4 regions of the Saccharopolyspora sp. NPDC045941 genome follow, and region 3 is predicted to be linked to each of the others. Evidence: riboswitches for the same ligand, from Rfam matches in the RefSeq annotation. Region 3 holds a riboswitch; each other region holds the start of a gene.
The links. A riboswitch is a leader RNA that binds a small molecule or an ion and turns the genes downstream of it on or off. The one in region 3 is predicted to bind cobalamin.
Positions count from the first base shown of each region.

Region 1 (4,203 bases), on a different contig from region 3:
CGGGGCCGAGACCCACGCCGAAAAGCGTGCCCTTGCCGTTGCTGCTCACTCTTCCTCGCTCGCGATCGCGTTGATGGCGGCCACCGCCATGGCGCTGCCGCCGCGGCGGCCGTGCACCACCAGGTGGTCCAGCTCGGCGGGGTGCGCCGCCAACGCCTCCTTCGATTCCGCGGCACCGATGAAGCCGACGGGCAGCCCCAGCACCGCGGCGGGCTTCGGGGCGCCGTCCTCGATCATCTCCAGCAACCGGAACAGCGCCGTCGGAGCGTTGCCGATCGCGACGACCGATCCCGCCAGCCGGTCGCGCCACAGCTCCAGTGCCGCGGCGCTGCGCGTCGTGCCCAGCTCGCGGGCCAGGTCCGGGACCCGCTCATCGGACAGCGTGCAGATCACGTCGTTGTCCGCGGGCAGACGGCGCCGGGTCACGCCGGCGGCGACCATCGCGGCGTCGCACAGCACCGGCGCACCGGCGCGGAGGGCCGCGCGCGCGTTGAGCACCGCGTCCGCCGAGTACGCCAGGTCGTCGACCAGGTCGACCATGCCGCAGGCGTGGATCATCCGCACCGCTACCCCGGCCACCTCCGGCGGCAGGCCGCTCAGGGCCGCTTCCGCGCGGATCGTGGCGAAGGAGCGGCGGTAGATCTCCGCGCCTTCCCGGACGTATTCGGGCACCCCTCGGTAGCGGGTCGCCCCGTTGTTCTCGTTCACACTGTCCTCCGTGCCGCGACGAGCGCGGCGGATACCTGGTCGACATCGGCGCCGGATGCCCGCGTCTCGCCGTCGAGACCGACCTCGTAGCCGGCACCGGTCGCCAGCACTTCCACGACGCGCCCCCGCGGTCGGCCGCAGCGCCGTTCGCAACCCGACCAATGCACCGGCAGAGCGCCGCCCGCCGATGCGCGCTGGGCGTCTTCGCGGACGTCGGCCCGCGCCTTCGCACAGCCGGGACGACCGGCGCACGCGGTCACCCCGGCACCGGCCGAGGACGGATCGACGAGCAGGCCGTGCGCGCCGAGTTCCGAGAGCCACCGCCCCGCTTCCTCCGGCGGCAAGCCGGGCAGGACGACGGTCCGCCACGGCGTCAGGCGAAGTTCGCCCGCGGCGTCGGACGCGGCGGTGATGATATCCAGCTGGTCCCGCGACAGGCGGCCCAGTGGTGCTCCCGCCACCACCCCGACCGTTCCGTCGGACCGTTCCACCGCGCCGACCTGCGAATGCGTCGCCGGCCGGTTCGACGGCACCAGCCCGGCCGGGACGGCGCCGAGGCGATCGGCGATCCGGCGCGCACCGTCGTCGAGTTCGGCCAGCCGCCAAGCCGAGAGCCCTTGCTCGGCCTTCTCCGCCAGGAACGCCTCCGCCGCGGCGATGGCGACGCCGGCGGCCTGGTCCGGGGTCGATCGCACTCCGGAATCCACGCCGGCGAGCACGAGTGCCAGCGTGTCCGCGCTCTCCGCGAGCAGGCCGACATCGGCGCCGAGCGAGATGACGTCCGCGCGGCCGTCGTCGATGGCGAACAGGAAACGTCCGGGCAGGTCCGCCAGCGACGACGTCGCGCAGAGCGCCGCGTCGAGTTCCCGGGCCACCGCCCGCACGTCGACCAGCTCGCGGCCGTCCGCCGAGGGCGAGCCGATGATGTTGCGGACCCGTTCGTGCGTTGCCGAGGGCAGCAGCCCCGCCGTCCGGAGCCCGGCGGCGAGTTCCTCCTCCGCTCCCGCGGGCAGTCCGCGCACCTGCACGTTCGCCCGCGAGGTGAGCTCCGCGCCGCCGTCGCCGAGCGCCGCGGCCGCCGCGATCGCCCGGACCTGGGGAGGCGTGAGCACACCACCCGGGACGCGGATGCGGGCCAGTCCGCCGTCGGCTGCCTCGTGCACCCGCAGCGCGCCGGGACACGCGTCCCGCTCTGGTCTGGCTCTGTGCAACACCCGGCTGATACTACGGACCCAGGTAGTTGCGGACGCAAAACAAGCGGGGTGCGACGTGCGTCATGCCCGCGCCGCTTGACGTAAGATCGCCCCGTTGCGAAGAGTGGTCGCAACATTCAGCGGCGACGGTGGAGGAAGCCGGTGCGAATCCGGCGCGGTCCCGCCACTGTCACCGGGGAGCGGACTCCAAGGAAGTCACTGTCCTAACTGGACGGGAAGACGGAGCGAGCGCTGATCCGGGAGCCAGGAGACTCCGGTCGCCGCGACCTACGAACCGGGGCGAGGACCCCGAGAGAGGTGCCGTCATGCGCTGCGCACGCGCGCCCAGGCCCCGCGACGCCGGTCGCCACGCCGAGGAGCGATCCGCATGATCCTACTTCTGTCCACTTCGGACACCGATCTGCTCAGCGCGCGAGCCGCCGACGCCGAGTACCGGCTCGGCAACCCGGCGCGGCTGGGCGTGGACGACCTGCCCCCGCTGCTGGAGGACGTCGACCTCGTCGTCGTGCGGCTGCTCGGCGGCCGCCGGGCCTGGGAAGAGGGCCTGGACTCGCTGCTCGCGGGCCCGCGCCCGGTGATCGTGCTCGGCGGCGAACAGGCGCCGGACGCGGAACTGATGGAATGCTCGACCGTGCCGGGCGGGGTGTGCGCCGAAGCGCACCGCTACCTCGCCCACGGCGGCCCGGACAACCTGGCTCAGCTGCACCGCTTCCTGTCCGACACGATCCTGCTCACCGGGCACGGCTTCGAGCCTCCGGCGGAGACGCCGACCTGGGGCGTGCTGGAGCGGACCCCGCGGCGCACCGAGGGCCCGACCGTCGCCATGCTCTACTACCGCGCGCACCACATGGCGGGCAACACCGCGTTCGCGAACGCGCTGTGCGAGGCCATCGAAGACGCCGGTGGCCAGGCCTTGCCGCTGTTCTGCGCCTCCCTGCGGGCGCCCGATCCGCAGCTGCTGGAGCAGCTCGGCCGGGCGGACGCGCTGGTCGTCACCGTGCTCGCCGCGGGCGGCACGAAGCCCGCCACCGCTTCCGCCGGCGGTGACGACGAGGCGTGGGACGTCGGCGCGCTCGCCGAACTCGACATCCCGATCCTGCAGGGACTGTGCCTGACCAGCAGCCGCGAGGCCTGGGAGGACAACGACGAGGGCCTGTCGCCGCTGGACATGGCCACGCAGGTCGCCGTGCCCGAGTTCGACGGCCGCCTGATCACCGTGCCCTTCTCCTTCAAGGAGAACGATGCCGAGGGGCTGCCGGTCTACGTGGCCGACCGCGAACGGGCGGCCCGGGTCGCCGGCATCGCGGTCCGGCACGCGACGCTGCGGCACGTGCCGCCGCAGGACAAGCGCCTGGCGCTGATGCTGTCGGCCTACCCGACCAAGCACTCCCGGATCGGCAACGCCGTCGGCCTGGACACGCCGGTCAGCGCGGTCCGCCTGCTGCGGGCGCTGCGCGAGCAGGGCTACGACATCGGCCCCGAGGACGGCCCCGACGCGCTGCCAGGCGTCGCGGACCAGGACGGCGATGCGCTGATCCACGCGCTGATCGCCGCCGGTGGCCAGGACCGCGACTGGCTGTCCGAGGAGCAGCTCAGCGGGAACCCGGTCCGCATCCCCGCGCGCCGGTACGCGAGCTGGTTCGCGACGCTGCCCGAGGACCTGCGCACCGCGATCGAGCAGCACTGGGGACCGCCGCCGGGCGAACTGTTCGTCGACCGCTCCCAGGACCCAGAAGGCGAGATCGTGCTCGCCGCCGTCCGCGCGGGCAACGTCGTGCTCATGGTGCAGCCGCCGCGTGGTTTCGGCGAGAACCCGATCGCGATCTACCACGACCCGGACCTGCCGCCGAGCCACCACTACCTCGCGGCCTACCGCTGGCTGATCGACGAGTTCGGCGCCCACGCCATGGTGCACCTGGGCAAGCACGGCAACCTCGAATGGCTGCCCGGGAAGACGGCGGGCATGTCCGCCTCGTGCGCCCCGGACGCCGCGATCGCCGACCTCCCGCTGATCTACCCGTTCCTGGTCAACGACCCCGGCGAGGGCACCCAGGCCAAGCGCCGGGTGCACGCCACCCTGGTCGACCACCTCGTGCCGCCGATGGCCCGCGCGGAGAGCTACGGCGACATCGCCCGGCTGGAACAGCTCCTCGACGAGCACGCCAACATCTCGGCGATGGACCCGGCGAAGCTGCCCGCGATCCGCAGCCAGATCTGGACGCTGATGCAGGCCGCCAAGCTCGACCACGACTTGGGGCTCGACGAACGGCCGCACGACGCG
Region 1 is NZ_JBWKKU010000122.1:3,960-8,162, forward strand. It holds gene AC07FN_RS44940 (precorrin-2 C(20)-methyltransferase) at 1-49, opposite strand, end outside; gene AC07FN_RS44945 (precorrin-8X methylmutase) at 46-672, opposite strand; gene cobG (precorrin-3B synthase) at 705-1,922, opposite strand; cobalamin riboswitch at 2,009-2,195, shown strand; gene cobN (cobaltochelatase subunit CobN) at 2,290-4,203, shown strand, end outside.
Region 1: linked by a shared signal. The riboswitch ahead of cobN (cobaltochelatase subunit CobN) and the one ahead of AC07FN_RS36125 (HoxN/HupN/NixA family nickel/cobalt transporter) in region 3 are both predicted to bind cobalamin.

Region 2 (4,203 bases), on a different contig from region 3:
GCGTCCAGGTATTGCCAGGTCGTGTACCCGAGCCCGTGTCCGAAGTGGAACGCCGGTGTCACGGCCCGGTCTTCGTACGCGCGGTAGCCGACCACGGTCCCCTCGGTGTAGTGCAGTTCGCCGTCCACCGGCTGCACACCGGGCAGCGGGACCGGGACGTCGGCGAGCTCGGCGGGGAACGTCGTCGGCAACCGGCCGCCGGGCTCCGCCTCGCCCAGCAGCACATCGGCCAGCGCGTCCCCGTACTCCTGGCTGCCGAACCAGGTCCACAGCACCGCGGGCACGTCGGCGGCCCACGGCATGAGCACCGGCGAACCGGCGTTGACCACCACGACGGTGTTCGGATTCGCCGCCACGACCTTGCGGATCAGCTCGTTCTGCGCGCCGGGCAGATCCAGCGAGTCGCGGTCGCGGCCCTCCGTCTCGACCTCGTCGTTGGTGCCGACCACCACCACCGCGACATCGGCGTCCCTGGCGACCGCGAGGGCCGCGGCGAGTTCGCTGGCGTCGTCCCATTCCCGTGCGCGGTGCCCGATTCCGACCGCCACCAGCGCATCGAGGCTCTGCGGGGTGAACTCCACGGTGAGCGCGGCCCGACCGGCGTCGTCCAGGTCCGATTCCACGATCACCACGTTGAACCGCTGCTCGGGCGGCTCCAGCATGTCGCCCATCGGATCGTCGATCCCGTCCGCGCGCACCACGTCCGCGGCCAGCACCTCCCGGCCCGCGAGCTCGACGCGGAAGCCGCCGGTGCCGTTCACCCCGAACACGTGCTCGCCGACGTCGAGCAGGAGATTCCCCCGCAGCCGCAACGACTTCGCCCCGGCAGGCAGCCCGCCGAGCCACAGCAGCCGCTCGGTGCCGCGCAATTCGCTTTCGAGCACCTCGCCGTCGGCACCGAGGTAGTCGACGCGCAGGCCGCTGCCCTCTCCCGCCGGATCGGCGACCTCCGCACCCGGGATCACGTCCAGCAGCCGCCGGTGCCGGACACCGCGCTGGTACACGACATCCGCGTCCGGCAACGCCGCCCGCAGCCCGTCCAGCGGAGTCACCACGTGCGGCGGGCTGACGTGCGAGGAACCGCCGCCCTGCACCGCCGGAATGGTGGCGTTCTCGCCGATCACCGCGACCTTGGCGACCTTCGGGTCGATCGGCAGCAGCGGCGCATCCGACACGGCCTCGTTGCGCAGCAGCACGAATCCCTGCGCCGCGAGCCGCCGAATGACCGGCCGGGCCTCCTCCGACGGACCGCCACCGCCAGGCTCGGAGTCCTCGAAAGCGCCGACGCGGTCGGCCAGCCGCAGGACGCGCAGGACCTTGTCGTCCAGCACCGACTCGGGAACTCCGCCCTTCTCCACGGCTTTCGCGAGTTTTCCGCCGCTCCAGGGGCTTTTCGGCCCGGGCATCGCCAGGTCGAGGCCGCCGAGCGCCGCCGCCTGGAGCGAGCGGGTGGCGAACCAGTCCGACACGAGCACGCCGTCCCACGCCCACTCACCCTTGAGGATGTCGTTCACCAGCGCGGAATTCTCGGTCATCGTGCTGCCGTTCACCGAGTTGTAGGCGGCCATCAGCACCCACGGCGATGCCTTCGCGATGATCCGCTCGAACGGCTTGAGGTAGAGGTCGCGCAGCGTCCGCTCGTCGACGATCGCGTCGTAGCTGAGCCGCTCGGTCTCGCTGTCGTTGGCCACGAAGTGCTTCGGCGTCGCGGCCACCCCGCGCGACTGGATGCCCGCCACCACCTCGGCGCCGATCTCGCCGATCAGCAGCGGATCCTCCGAGAAGTTCTCGAAATGCCTTCCGCCGAAAGGACTTCGGTGCACGTTGACGGTCGGCGCCAGCACCACGTGCACGCCCCGGCGGCGCGCCTCGTCGCCGAACATCTCCCCCGCGGTCCGCGCCGCCGCCCGGTCCCACGTCGCCGCCAGCGCGGACGCCACCGGGAACAGCAACGAGGTGTCGCGCTCGTCCCAGGTCGTGCCGCGCACCCCGTTCGGGCCGTCGGAGAGCACCAGCGACCGCAGCCCGATCTGGGGCATCGGGTGCAGGGTCCAGAAGTCGGCTCCGGTCAGCAGCCGCGCCTTGTCCGCCACGGTCAGCTCCGAGAGCAACGACCGAAGCTTCGCCTCGTCCACCGGGTCCCCTTTCGCCAGCCCCCGGCCGCCCAGTCTCGGCCACCGCGCCCGGACTGTCGACCGGTACCACGCCACGCCGTTATCTGCCCATGCACGCCGCCCCCGAACCCAACATGTAGTGTGTCGATCGCTGGTGGTTCACCGGAGGCGTCCGGTGAGGCAAGAGGGAACCCGGTGCGAATCCGGGACTGCCCCGCAGCGGTGAACGGGAACGAAAGGCGTGACCCGGCTGCCGAACGGCAGCGGGTAGAGCACTGGGCGAACAGCCTGGGAAGCCACGACCGCTAGGCCGCCCGTGAGTCCGAAGACCTGCCGCCGGTGCACGCGCGAAGCGTGCTGTCCGGGACCTCGAGGGCGGGTCTGCGCGGACGACCAGCGGCTGCCGCCGCGGGTCTCCTCGCGCGCCGTCGTGGTCCGCCGAGCTCGCGAGGGAGAGAGCCCGTGACGGCGACACTCAACGACTGGACCCGCGTGTCCACTGTGGTCCACCAAGCCTGCGCCGGGCTGTCCGGCGTGTCCGCCGAAGCCGTGCTCGACGAGGTGCGGCGCACCGGCTACACCGGCATCAGCGACGACGAGCTCTCGCTCGCCCAGGTCATGGCGGCGCGCACGCTGATCGAGACCGAACCGAACTACTCGCAGGTCACCGCCCGGCTGCTGCTGGACCGGATGCGCCGCGAGGCGCTGAGCTACCTGGGGGAGCCGCAGGAGGCCGACCAGGAGGAGATGCGCGCCCGCTACCCGGAGTACTTCGCCGACTACGTGCGGCGCGGCATCGAGCTGGAGATGCTGGACCCGGAGCTGGGCGCCTTCGACCTGGCGCGGCTGGGCGGCGCGCTGGTGGCGGAACGCGACCTGACCTTCGGCTTCCTCGGGCTGCAGACCCTCTACGACCGGTACTTCCTGCACCACGACGGCACCCGGTTCGAGCTGCCGCAGGCCTTCTTCATGCGGGTCGCGATGGGTCTCGCGCTTCGCGAGGACGACCGCGAGGCGCGGGCCATCGAGTTCTACCACCTGCTGTCGTCGTTCGACTTCATGTGCTCGACGCCGACGCTGTTCAACGCCGGCACCACCCGGCCGCAGCTGTCGTCCTGCTTCCTGACCACTGTGGACGACGACCTGTCCGGCATCTTCCACTCGATCAGCAACAACGCGCTGCTGTCGAAGTACGCCGGCGGGCTGGGCAACGACTGGACGCCGGTGCGCGGCATCGGCGCCCACATCAACGGCACCAACGGGAAGTCGCAGGGCGTGGTGCCGTTCCTGAAGATCGCCAACGACACCGCGGTGGCGGTCAACCAGGGCGGCAAGCGCAAGGGCGCGGTGTGCGCGTACCTGGAGACCTGGCACATCGACGTCGAGGAGTTCCTCGACCTGCGCAAGAACACCGGCGACGACCGCCGCCGCACCCACGACATGAACACCGCGAACTGGGTGCCCGACGAGTTCCTGCGCCGCGTCGAAGCCGACGAGCAGTGGACGCTGTTCTCCCCGGACGAGACCGCTGACCTGCACGACCTCTACGGCAAGGCGTTCGCCGAGCGCTACCGCGCCTACGAGCAGGCCGCCGACCGCGGCGAGATCAAGGTGTTCAAGCGGGTCCGGGCGGTGGAGCTGTGGCGGCGGATGCTGACCATGCTCTTCGAGACCGGCCACCCGTGGATCACCTTCAAGGACCCGTGCAACCTGCGCTCGCCGCAGCAGCACAACGGCGTCGTGCACTCTTCGAACCTGTGCACCGAGATCACCCTGAACACCAGCACCGACGAGGTGGCGGTGTGCAACCTCGGGTCGATCAACCTGGCCCGGCACGTCACGGCCGACGGCATCGACGCCGAGAAGCTGGAGCGCACCACCCGCACCGCCGTGCGGATGCTGGACAACGTCATCGACATCAACTTCTACACGATCCCTGAGGCACGCCGGTCCAACCTGCGGCACCGGCCGGTCGGGCTGGGGCTGATGGGCTTCGCGGACGCGCTGTTCGTGCAGCGCATCCCGGTGTCGTCGGATGCGGCGGTGGAGTTCGCCGACCGCAGCATGGAGCAGATCAGCTACCACGCCA
Region 2 is NZ_JBWKKU010000001.1:4,545-8,747, reverse strand. It holds gene AC07FN_RS00030 (glycoside hydrolase family 3 protein) at 1-2,135, opposite strand, end outside; cobalamin riboswitch at 2,253-2,466, shown strand; gene AC07FN_RS00025 (ribonucleoside-diphosphate reductase subunit alpha) at 2,577-4,203, shown strand, end outside.
Region 2: linked by a shared signal. The riboswitch ahead of AC07FN_RS00025 (ribonucleoside-diphosphate reductase subunit alpha) and the one ahead of AC07FN_RS36125 (HoxN/HupN/NixA family nickel/cobalt transporter) in region 3 are both predicted to bind cobalamin.

Region 3 (4,203 bases):
CCTCGCCGAGCGTGGTGCGGAGCGTCTGCTGGTTGCGCGTGGTGCCTTCCTGCACCACCGCGACCGGCGACTTCGGGTCGCGGCCGTGCTCGATCAGGACGGCCGCGAACTCCCGGATCCGCTTGACCGCCATCATCAGCACCAGGGTGCCGCGCAGCCGGCCCAGCGCCGGCCAGTCCACCAGCGACTGCTCGTCGTGCGGCCCGACGTGCCCGGACACGACCACGACCTCGTGCGCGACGCCGCGATGGGTGACCGGCACGTCGGCTGCGGAGGGAGCCGCGAAAGCGCTGGTGATCCCGGGAACCGCGGTCACCGCGACCCCGGCCTCCACGCACGCCAGCAGCTCCTCGAACCCGCGCCCGAACAGGTACGGGTCGCCGCCCTTGAGCCGGACCACGAACTTGCCGGCCTTGGCGTGCTCGATCAGCAGCGAGTTGATGACGTCCTGGTTGGCCGCCCGCCCGTAGGGGATCTTCGAGGCGTCCACCACCTCCACGTGCGGGCCGAGCTCTTCGAGCAGCTCGCGCGGCGCCAGGCGGTCGGTGATCACCACGTCCGCGCGGCCCAGCAGCTGGCGCCCGCGGACCGTGATCAGGTCCGGGTCGCCCGGGCCGCCGCCCACGAGCGCGACGCCCGGCGCCGGCGGCTCGGACCGCTCGTCGACCACGCCGGTGCGCAACGCTTCCACGAGCCCGTCCCGCACGGCGGCGGAACGCCGGTGGTCGCCGCCCGCCAGCACCCCGAGCAGCAGCCCGCCGTGCTGGGCCACCGCAGGCGTGACGGCGGTCCCCTGCGAGGCGTCGTCGGCGCGGACGCAGAAGATGCGGCGCTGCTCGGCTTCGGCCGCGACCGCGGCGTTCACCTCGGCCCCGGTCGCGCACGCCACGACGTACCAAGCACCTTCCAGGTCGCCGTCGGCGTAGAGGCGCCGGTGCCACGTCAGGTCGCCCGCCTCGGCCATCGCCTCGACGGCCGGGGTCGCCTCCGGCGCGATCACGTCGACCAGCGCACCGGAGTTGATCAGGCGCGGGACCCGGCGCTGCGCGACGGTGCCCGCGCCGACGACGACCACCCGCTTCCCGGCGAGGTCGAGCCCGGCGAAGTAGTGCTGTTCAGTGTGCTTGGTCATGTCCGTAGTCCATGTCGGCTCCGCCCCGGCGAACTCGCCGGGGCCTTGTGCTCGGGGGCGCAGCCACGCGGTAGGCCACCTCGTCGTGGCTCACGATCACCGGCCTGACCTCGGGGCGCCACCTGGCACGGCCGGTGGACGCCGGTCACGCGCGTTCCGCGTCGTCGCCGCGGGCGGCGACTTTCCACCAGAGCGCGGCGCCGCCCCATACTGCCATGAAAGCGGCCAGCGTCAGATAGCCGAGCAGCTCGAAGTGGTCGCCGATGGCCGCGACCGGCTCCGCGAAGGACGCGCCGAGCTCCTGGAGCAACCCGGCGAGGACGACCAGCGCGACGACCGCGGCGAGCACCACCGTCAGCGCGGTGGTCGTCACGTTGACCTTCAACCGCCGCAGCGGCCGCGCCAGCGACCACGTGTAGGCCCGGGACATCAGCATGCCGTCCACGCTGTCCACTGTGCACATTCCGGCGGCGAACAGCAGCGGCAGGCTCAGCACGGCGATCGCGGACAGGTGCTCGGTCGGGGAGACCATGGCGAGCACGGTGATCTCGGTGGCGGTCTGCATGCCGAGCCCGAACAGCAGCCCGATGCCGAACAGGTGCCAGGAGCGGGCCACGTTGCGCATCCGCCCCCGCAGCACCCGGGCGAGCAGGCCGCGCCGCCCGAGCACCAGCTCGACCTCGGCCTCGTCGACCGCGCCGCGGCGGGCGCGGCGCAGCAGCCGCAGGGCGTCGCGCAGCACCAGCGCGTTGAGTACGGCCAGCGCGGTCAGGACCGCGATCACGATCAGGTCCACCGCCGTGGCGACCCGGACGCCGGCCTCCTCGGCCCACTGCTGCGCGGCGGGCCCGGCGATGAAAGCGACCGCGACGGCGAGGAAGAGCACGACGCTGGCGTGCCCGAGGGCGAACCACATGCCGGTCGACACCGGTCGCCTGCCGCGCTGCATCAGCAGCCGCGTGGCGTCGTCGATCACCGCGACGTGGTCGGCGTCGAACCCGTGGCGCAATCCGAGCAGGTACGCGGTCATCCCCGCGGCGGCCAGCCCTCCCACGGCGCCGAACTCCTGCTGCTGCAGCAGGTACGCGCCCCAACCCGCCAGGTGGAGCACTCCGACGGCGGCCAGCACGACCGCTGCTTTCCGGCGCTCGATGGCGCCCCAACCGGCCTGCGGCCGACTCTCTTCGGCATCCCGAGACATGGGATATCCGACCTCCTGGGTTTCCCGCCCGAGGGGCTCGGTGTCCGCACGCCGCGGCGCGGCGCGGGGCCGGCACGCAGTCTCCTGACTCCCGGATCGACGCGGCACCCCGGCCTTCCAGCTGCACGCAGCCGTGGCAACGAGTGGGGCCCACTCCCCGGTCACAGTGGCGGGACCGTCCCGGATTCGCACCGGGTTCCTGCACTGTCGGCGGCCGTATCCTTGCCTGCCCCGCGACCCGAGGTCAAACCCCGGGTGAAGTCGATCACGGCGGAGGCCTTGTTTGGCGACGAGGGCCGGTTGGGTACGTCGCGCTTACCGGTCTGCGCGGCCGAACGGGGCGACCCGGACGGGTGAACACCGGTCTTCCGCTGCTCTGGTCGGCCAGCGCATGCTTGGGCTACGGCGACCTCAAGAGCCTGCGGGAACGCGGGCCGACGGGGACAGGAGGCGACCATGAACGAGACCCACACCATCACGCTGAACCTGCAGGTCGTGGAGGCGGGCGCGAAGACCACCGCCGACGTGGGGTTCACCACTCCGGGCGGTCAGGCGCTGCACGGGCACGGCACCGCGCGCCGCCACCCGGACGACCCGGAGGTACCGCAGATCGGCGACGAGATCGCGATCGCCCGCGCCCTGTTCGAACTGGCGCACAAGCTGCTGGACAACGCGGCCGGCGACATCGGCGAGCGCCTGCACCGCCGCGTGCACCTGCCCGCCTGACGCGAAGCCGGGGGCGTCTCCGATCCGTCGGGGGCGCCCTCCGGCATGTCTCACGAATGCGCTTCGACCACCTCGCGCGCCGTCTTCGCGACGAGGTCCGCGAGGTCGTCGTCGAGTCCGGGGCGGGCCCGGACCCGCAGCGGCGCGGGATCCAGCTGCGGGAGGTCGTCGCGCACCACCAGCCCTTCCAGGCGCGGCTTCGCCGACGGCAGCAGCGCGACGCCGAGGCCGGACCGCGCGGCCGCGAGCACCCCGGCCAGATCGGCGGCCTCGCACACCAGGTCCGGATGCCGGCCGATCCCGGTCACCGCGTCGACCGCGAGCCGCCGCGTGGTGCACGGCTCGTCGAAGACGACCATCGGCAGCGGCTCGCCGGGGCCCGGCGGCGCCCAGTCCGGTGCCGCGTACCAGTCCAGCCGGAGCCAGCCCGCGTCCCGGCTCCGCCCGCCGACCGACGGGTCGATCAGCAGCGCGATGTCGATGCTGCCGCGGTCCACCGCTTCCGCGAGCCGCGCCGTCCGGTCCAGGCGGAACCGCACCTCGAACGCAGGGAAGGCGGCTCGCATCCGGGTCGCCAGCTCGGGGAGCAGCCGGTCGGCGGCGTGCTCGGTGGAGCCGAAGACGAGCGTGCGGCGTTCCTCCGCGCCGAGCCGGCGCAGCGCCTCGTCGTGCGCGCCGAGGATGCGCCGCGCCTCCGCCAGCAGGAGCTCTCCGGACGCGGTGAACTTGGCCTGCCGCCCCTCCCGGACCACCAGCTTCCGGTCCAGCACCCGCTCCAGCTTGCGCAGGTGCTGGCTGACCGCTGACTGGGTCAGGGACAGCGCGGCGGCGGCCCGGTGGAACCCGCCGCAGTCGGCGACCGCGACCATGCTGCGCAACGCGACGATGTCCAGCACTGCACCCATGCGACCACCCTAACCGATCAGCAATTGAAATCGATCGTGATTACTTATCGTCGTTGGACGCGGCCGGGCCGGGCGGGCGAGGCTTGGGATCATGCAGAGCACCCGCTCGATCCCGCTGCCGCTGGCGGCGCCGATCGTCGTCATCTGGGCCAGCGGATTCCCCACCGGGAAGCTGGGTGTCGGCGCCGCTCCCCCGTTCCTCCTGACCTCCGTGCGGCTCGCGCTGGCCGCGGCGGTGT
Region 3 is NZ_JBWKKU010000064.1:203-4,405, forward strand. It holds gene cobA (uroporphyrinogen-III C-methyltransferase) at 1-1,132, opposite strand, end outside; gene AC07FN_RS36125 (HoxN/HupN/NixA family nickel/cobalt transporter) at 1,278-2,333, opposite strand; cobalamin riboswitch at 2,411-2,535, opposite strand; gene AC07FN_RS36130 (DUF1876 domain-containing protein) at 2,790-3,059, shown strand; gene AC07FN_RS36135 (LysR substrate-binding domain-containing protein) at 3,110-3,964, opposite strand; gene AC07FN_RS36140 (DMT family transporter) at 4,056-4,203, shown strand, end outside.

Region 4 (4,203 bases), on a different contig from region 3:
GGGAAAGGCGCGGCGAAGTAGTGGTAGTCGCCGTTGTCCCCGAAGCGGTGGCGGCGCAGGTTGATCGTGGCCCGGAAGTGCTCCGGCTCGTCCCACAGGGCCGCGATCCGCTCGCACTCGGCGACGGTCAGCAACTGCGGCAGCAGCGCGCAACCGTAGTCGTTGACCTCGGCGGCGACTCCCGCCCAGTCCGCCGCCGCGACCCGCTTCGCGTACCGGTCCGTCTTCGACGTGCTCATGCCGCCTCCAGGTTCAGCAGGGTTTCCTTGGCTTCCGCGCCGCCGACGTACCCGCCCGAGGTGCCGTCCGAGCGCACGACGCGGTGGCACGGCACCACCACCGGTAGCGGGTTGGTCGCGCACGCGGTGCCCACCGCGCGAACCGCCCGCGGGCTGCCCGCCGCGGCGGCGACCTCCGCGTAGCTGGCGGTGCGGCCGTAGCCGATGTCGGGCAGGTGTTCCAGCACGTTGAGCCGGAACCCGCGCGAGAGCCGCCAGTCCAGCGGCAGGTCGAAAGTCCGTCGCCGCCCGGCGAAGTACTCGTCGATCTGGCGGACCGCCTCGTCGAGCCGGGCCGGCGCCCGCAGGATGCGCGGGCTGATCAGCTCGGCCAGCGACTCCAGGACCGAGCTGTGCCCCTGTCGATCGAAAGCGACCCGCACCAGGCCGCGTTCGGTGGCCGCCAGCAGCAGCTCGCCGACCGGGGTGCCGACGGTGCGGTACGCGACGTCGAGCAGCCCTTCCCGCTGGGCCGCGCTCACCAGGTCGATGTGCAGCCGCTCGCTGGTGTTGAAGTCGATCGCCGGGAGCGCGTCGAACAGGTGTCTGTCGTCGGATTCGTGGATCGTCATCATCACGCTTCCCTCCCCACGCTCGTGGTGGGTCTGTAGGTCGTGCGCAGGGTCTTGATGCCGTCCGCGGCGGCCCGCCGGGCGGCATCGGTGCTGCCGCCGAGGATCGCGGCGATCTCGGCATAGGGCAGGCCGGCCAGGTAGTGGTAGGCCACCGCCATGCGCTGCTTGGCCGGCAGCGCGCTCAGCGCGGCCCACAGGTCGCCGTCCCAGTCCTCCGGGCGGCCGGTCGTGCTGGGCCGCTCGGGCAGGCGCTCGACCACCACCGGCCGGCGGGCCGTCGCCCTGGTGACGTCGACCGCCTTGCGGTGGGCGATCGTGACCAGCCACGCCTCCACGTTGGTGTCCTCGGCCAGCTCCGGGTAGGCGCGCAGTGCGGCCAGGAACGTCTCGGACCACGCGTCCTCGGCGTCGGCCGGTCCGAGCACGGCCCGGCACACTCGCAGCACCATCGGGCCGTACTCGTCAACGATCTGCTCGAACGGTCTCACTTTCACTCCCCGTAGACGCCCCGCGCCGCGGAAACGTGAGATGCGGATCGCCCCGTTTCCACGATCGTCACCCGGACGTGGCCATCCCGCGTTTCGGGAGCGGGCCGCCGGCGACGGTGCCGCGTGACGAGCGTCTCACCGGAGGTGCGGCGGCGGGCCGGAAGATCATGTTCAGCCCGGGGATCGCCGGTCGCGGGGGCCGCCTGGCGCGGGCCGGGCGCGTCACCGGCCCTTGTCAACGGCCCCCCGATCGGTAGCCTCCGTTGTGCTGGTGGTTCGTCCGCCTCCCTGGAGCGGGGTGGACGAGGCAAGAGGGAACCCGGTGCGAATCCGGGACTGCCCCGCAGCGGTGAGTGGGAACGAACGCCGTCCCCGGTCCCAGACCGGGCACAGCACTGGGCACGCGTGCCTGGGAAGCGACGGCCACTAGGAACCCCGGCTCCGGCCGGGACGCGCCCGCGAGTCCGAAGACCTGCCACCGGTGCGCGCACCGGACGGTGCGCGCGGTCCGGGGTCTCGCGGGAGGACCCGGCGGACGACCGGCTCGCGCCGCGCGGTGCGAGCCGGGCCGCCTGCGCCTTCCCGGACCTCGGGGCATCTGCCGTCGAGCTCGCGAGGAGAGGGCCTTGACCAGCAAGATCGGATCTACCGTACTCGGATACCCCCGGATCGGCCCCGACCGGGAACTCAAGCGCGCGCTGGAGCGCTACTGGTCGTCCAGCATCGGCGAGGCGGAGCTGCGCGCGGTGGCGCGCGAACTCCGCGTCCAGACCTGGCGGTCGCTGTGGGACGCGGGCCTGGATTCGGTGCCGGGCAACACGTCCTCGTACTACGACCAGGTGCTGGACACCGCCGTCACCTTCGGCGCGATCCCGCCGCGCTTCGCGAAGCTCGGGCTGGGCCCGCTGGACACCTACTTCGCGATGGCGCGCGGCGTGGCGTCCGAGCCGCCGCTGGAGATGACGAAGTGGTTCGACACGAACTACCACTACCTGGTGCCCGAGATCGGCCCGGACACGCAGTTCTCGCTGGCCGACCGGACTCCCGTGGAGCAGTACCGGGAGGCCGCGGAGCTGGGCGTGACCACCCGCCCGGTGCTGGTCGGCCCGCTCACGTTCCTGCTGCTGGCCAAGTCCGCGGACGGCGCGCCGGAGTCGTTCCGGCCGCTGGACCGGCTGGACGCGCTGCTGGACACCTACGCGGAGCTGCTCGGCGAGCTGCACCGCGCCGGCGTTGAGTGGGTGCAGCTGGACGAGCCCGCCTTCGCCGCCGACCGCTCGCCGGCCGAACTCGCCGCCCTGCGTGCCGCCTACCGGCGGCTCGGCGATCTGGCGGAGCGGCCGAAACTGCTGGTCGCGGGGTACTTCGGCGATCTCGGCGAGGCGCTGGAGGTGCTGGCGTCCAGCCCGGTCGAAGCGATCGGCGCCGACCTCGTCGCCGGTAAGTCCACAGTGGACGCTCTGTCGTCGGTTCGCGGGCTGAGCGGCAAGACCCTGGTGGCCGGGCTCGTCGACGGGCGAAACGTCTGGCGCACCGATCTCGACAAGGCGCTCGCGACCGCTGCCACGCTGCTCGGCTCGGCGAACGAGGTCGCGGTCAGCTCGTCGTGCTCCCTGCTGCACGTGCCCTACGACGTCGACGCGGAGACCGGCATCGACCCGCAGGTGAAGTCCTGGCTGGCCTTCGCCGCGCAGAAGGTCCGCGAGGTGGTCGTGCTGGGCCGCGCGTTGCGCGAGGGCCGCGACGCGGTGGCCGACGAGCTGGCCGAGGCGCGCACCGCGATCGCCGACCGCGCCGGCGCGGACCGGGTCCGGAACAATCGCGTGCGCGCTCGGTTGCAGGCGCTTCGGCCGGAGTACACGCAGCGCGGCGAGTACGACACGCGGCGCGCGGCTCAGCAGGAGGCGTTGAACCTGCCACCGTTGCCGACCACGACGATCGGATCGTTCCCGCAGACCACGGACGTCCGCAAGGCGCGCGCCGCGGTGCGCGCCGGCCGCATCGACCAGGCGACGTACCGGCGGCGGATGCAGGACGAGATCGAGCGCGTGATCCGCCTGCAGGAAGGGCTCGGGCTCGATGTCCTGGTGCACGGCGAGCCGGAGCGCAACGACATGGTGCAGTACTTCGCCGAGCACCTGGACGGCTTCGCCAGCACCGACAACGCATGGGTGCAGTCCTACGGTTCGCGGTGCGTGCGCCCGCCGATCCTCTACGGCGACGTCTCCCGCCCGGCACCGATCACCGTCGAGTGGGCGAGCTATGCGCAGCGGCTGACCGAGAAGCCGGTCAAGGGCATGCTCACCGGCCCGGTGACGATCCTGGCGTGGTCGTTCGTCCGCGACGACCAGCCGCCGGCCGACACCGCGAAGCAGGTCGCGCTGGCCATCCGGGACGAGGTCGCCGACCTGGAGGCGGCCGGCATCCGGGTCATCCAGGTCGACGAGCCCGCGCTGCGCGAACTGCTCCCGCTGCGCCGGGCAGCGCACGGGGAGTACCTGGACTGGGCGGTGACGTCCTTCCGGCTCGCCACCTGCGGCGTCGCCGATTCGACCCAGATCCACACCCACCTGTGCTATTCGGAGTTCGGCGACGTGATCAACGCGATCGTGGCGCTGGGCGCCGACGTCACCAGCATCGAGGCCGCCCGCTCGCGCATGGAGGTGCTCGACGATCTCAACGCGGTCGGCTTCGGCCACGGCGTCGGGCCCGGGGTGTACGACATCCACTCGCCGCGCGTGCCGGACACCGCCGAGGTCGTGGACCTGCTGCGGGCCGCGCTGGCGGCGGTGCCGGCGGAACGGTTGTGGGTCAACCCGGACTGCGGGCTGAAGACCCGCGGCTACGCCGAGGTCGAGGCGG
Region 4 is NZ_JBWKKU010000004.1:193,678-197,880, forward strand. It holds gene AC07FN_RS05000 (2OG-Fe(II) oxygenase) at 1-239, opposite strand, end outside; gene AC07FN_RS05005 (methylated-DNA--[protein]-cysteine S-methyltransferase) at 236-853, opposite strand; gene AC07FN_RS05010 (RNA polymerase sigma factor) at 853-1,347, opposite strand; cobalamin riboswitch at 1,597-1,835, shown strand; gene metE (5-methyltetrahydropteroyltriglutamate--homocysteine S-methyltransferase) at 1,968-4,203, shown strand, end outside.
Region 4: linked by a shared signal. The riboswitch ahead of metE (5-methyltetrahydropteroyltriglutamate--homocysteine S-methyltransferase) and the one ahead of AC07FN_RS36125 (HoxN/HupN/NixA family nickel/cobalt transporter) in region 3 are both predicted to bind cobalamin.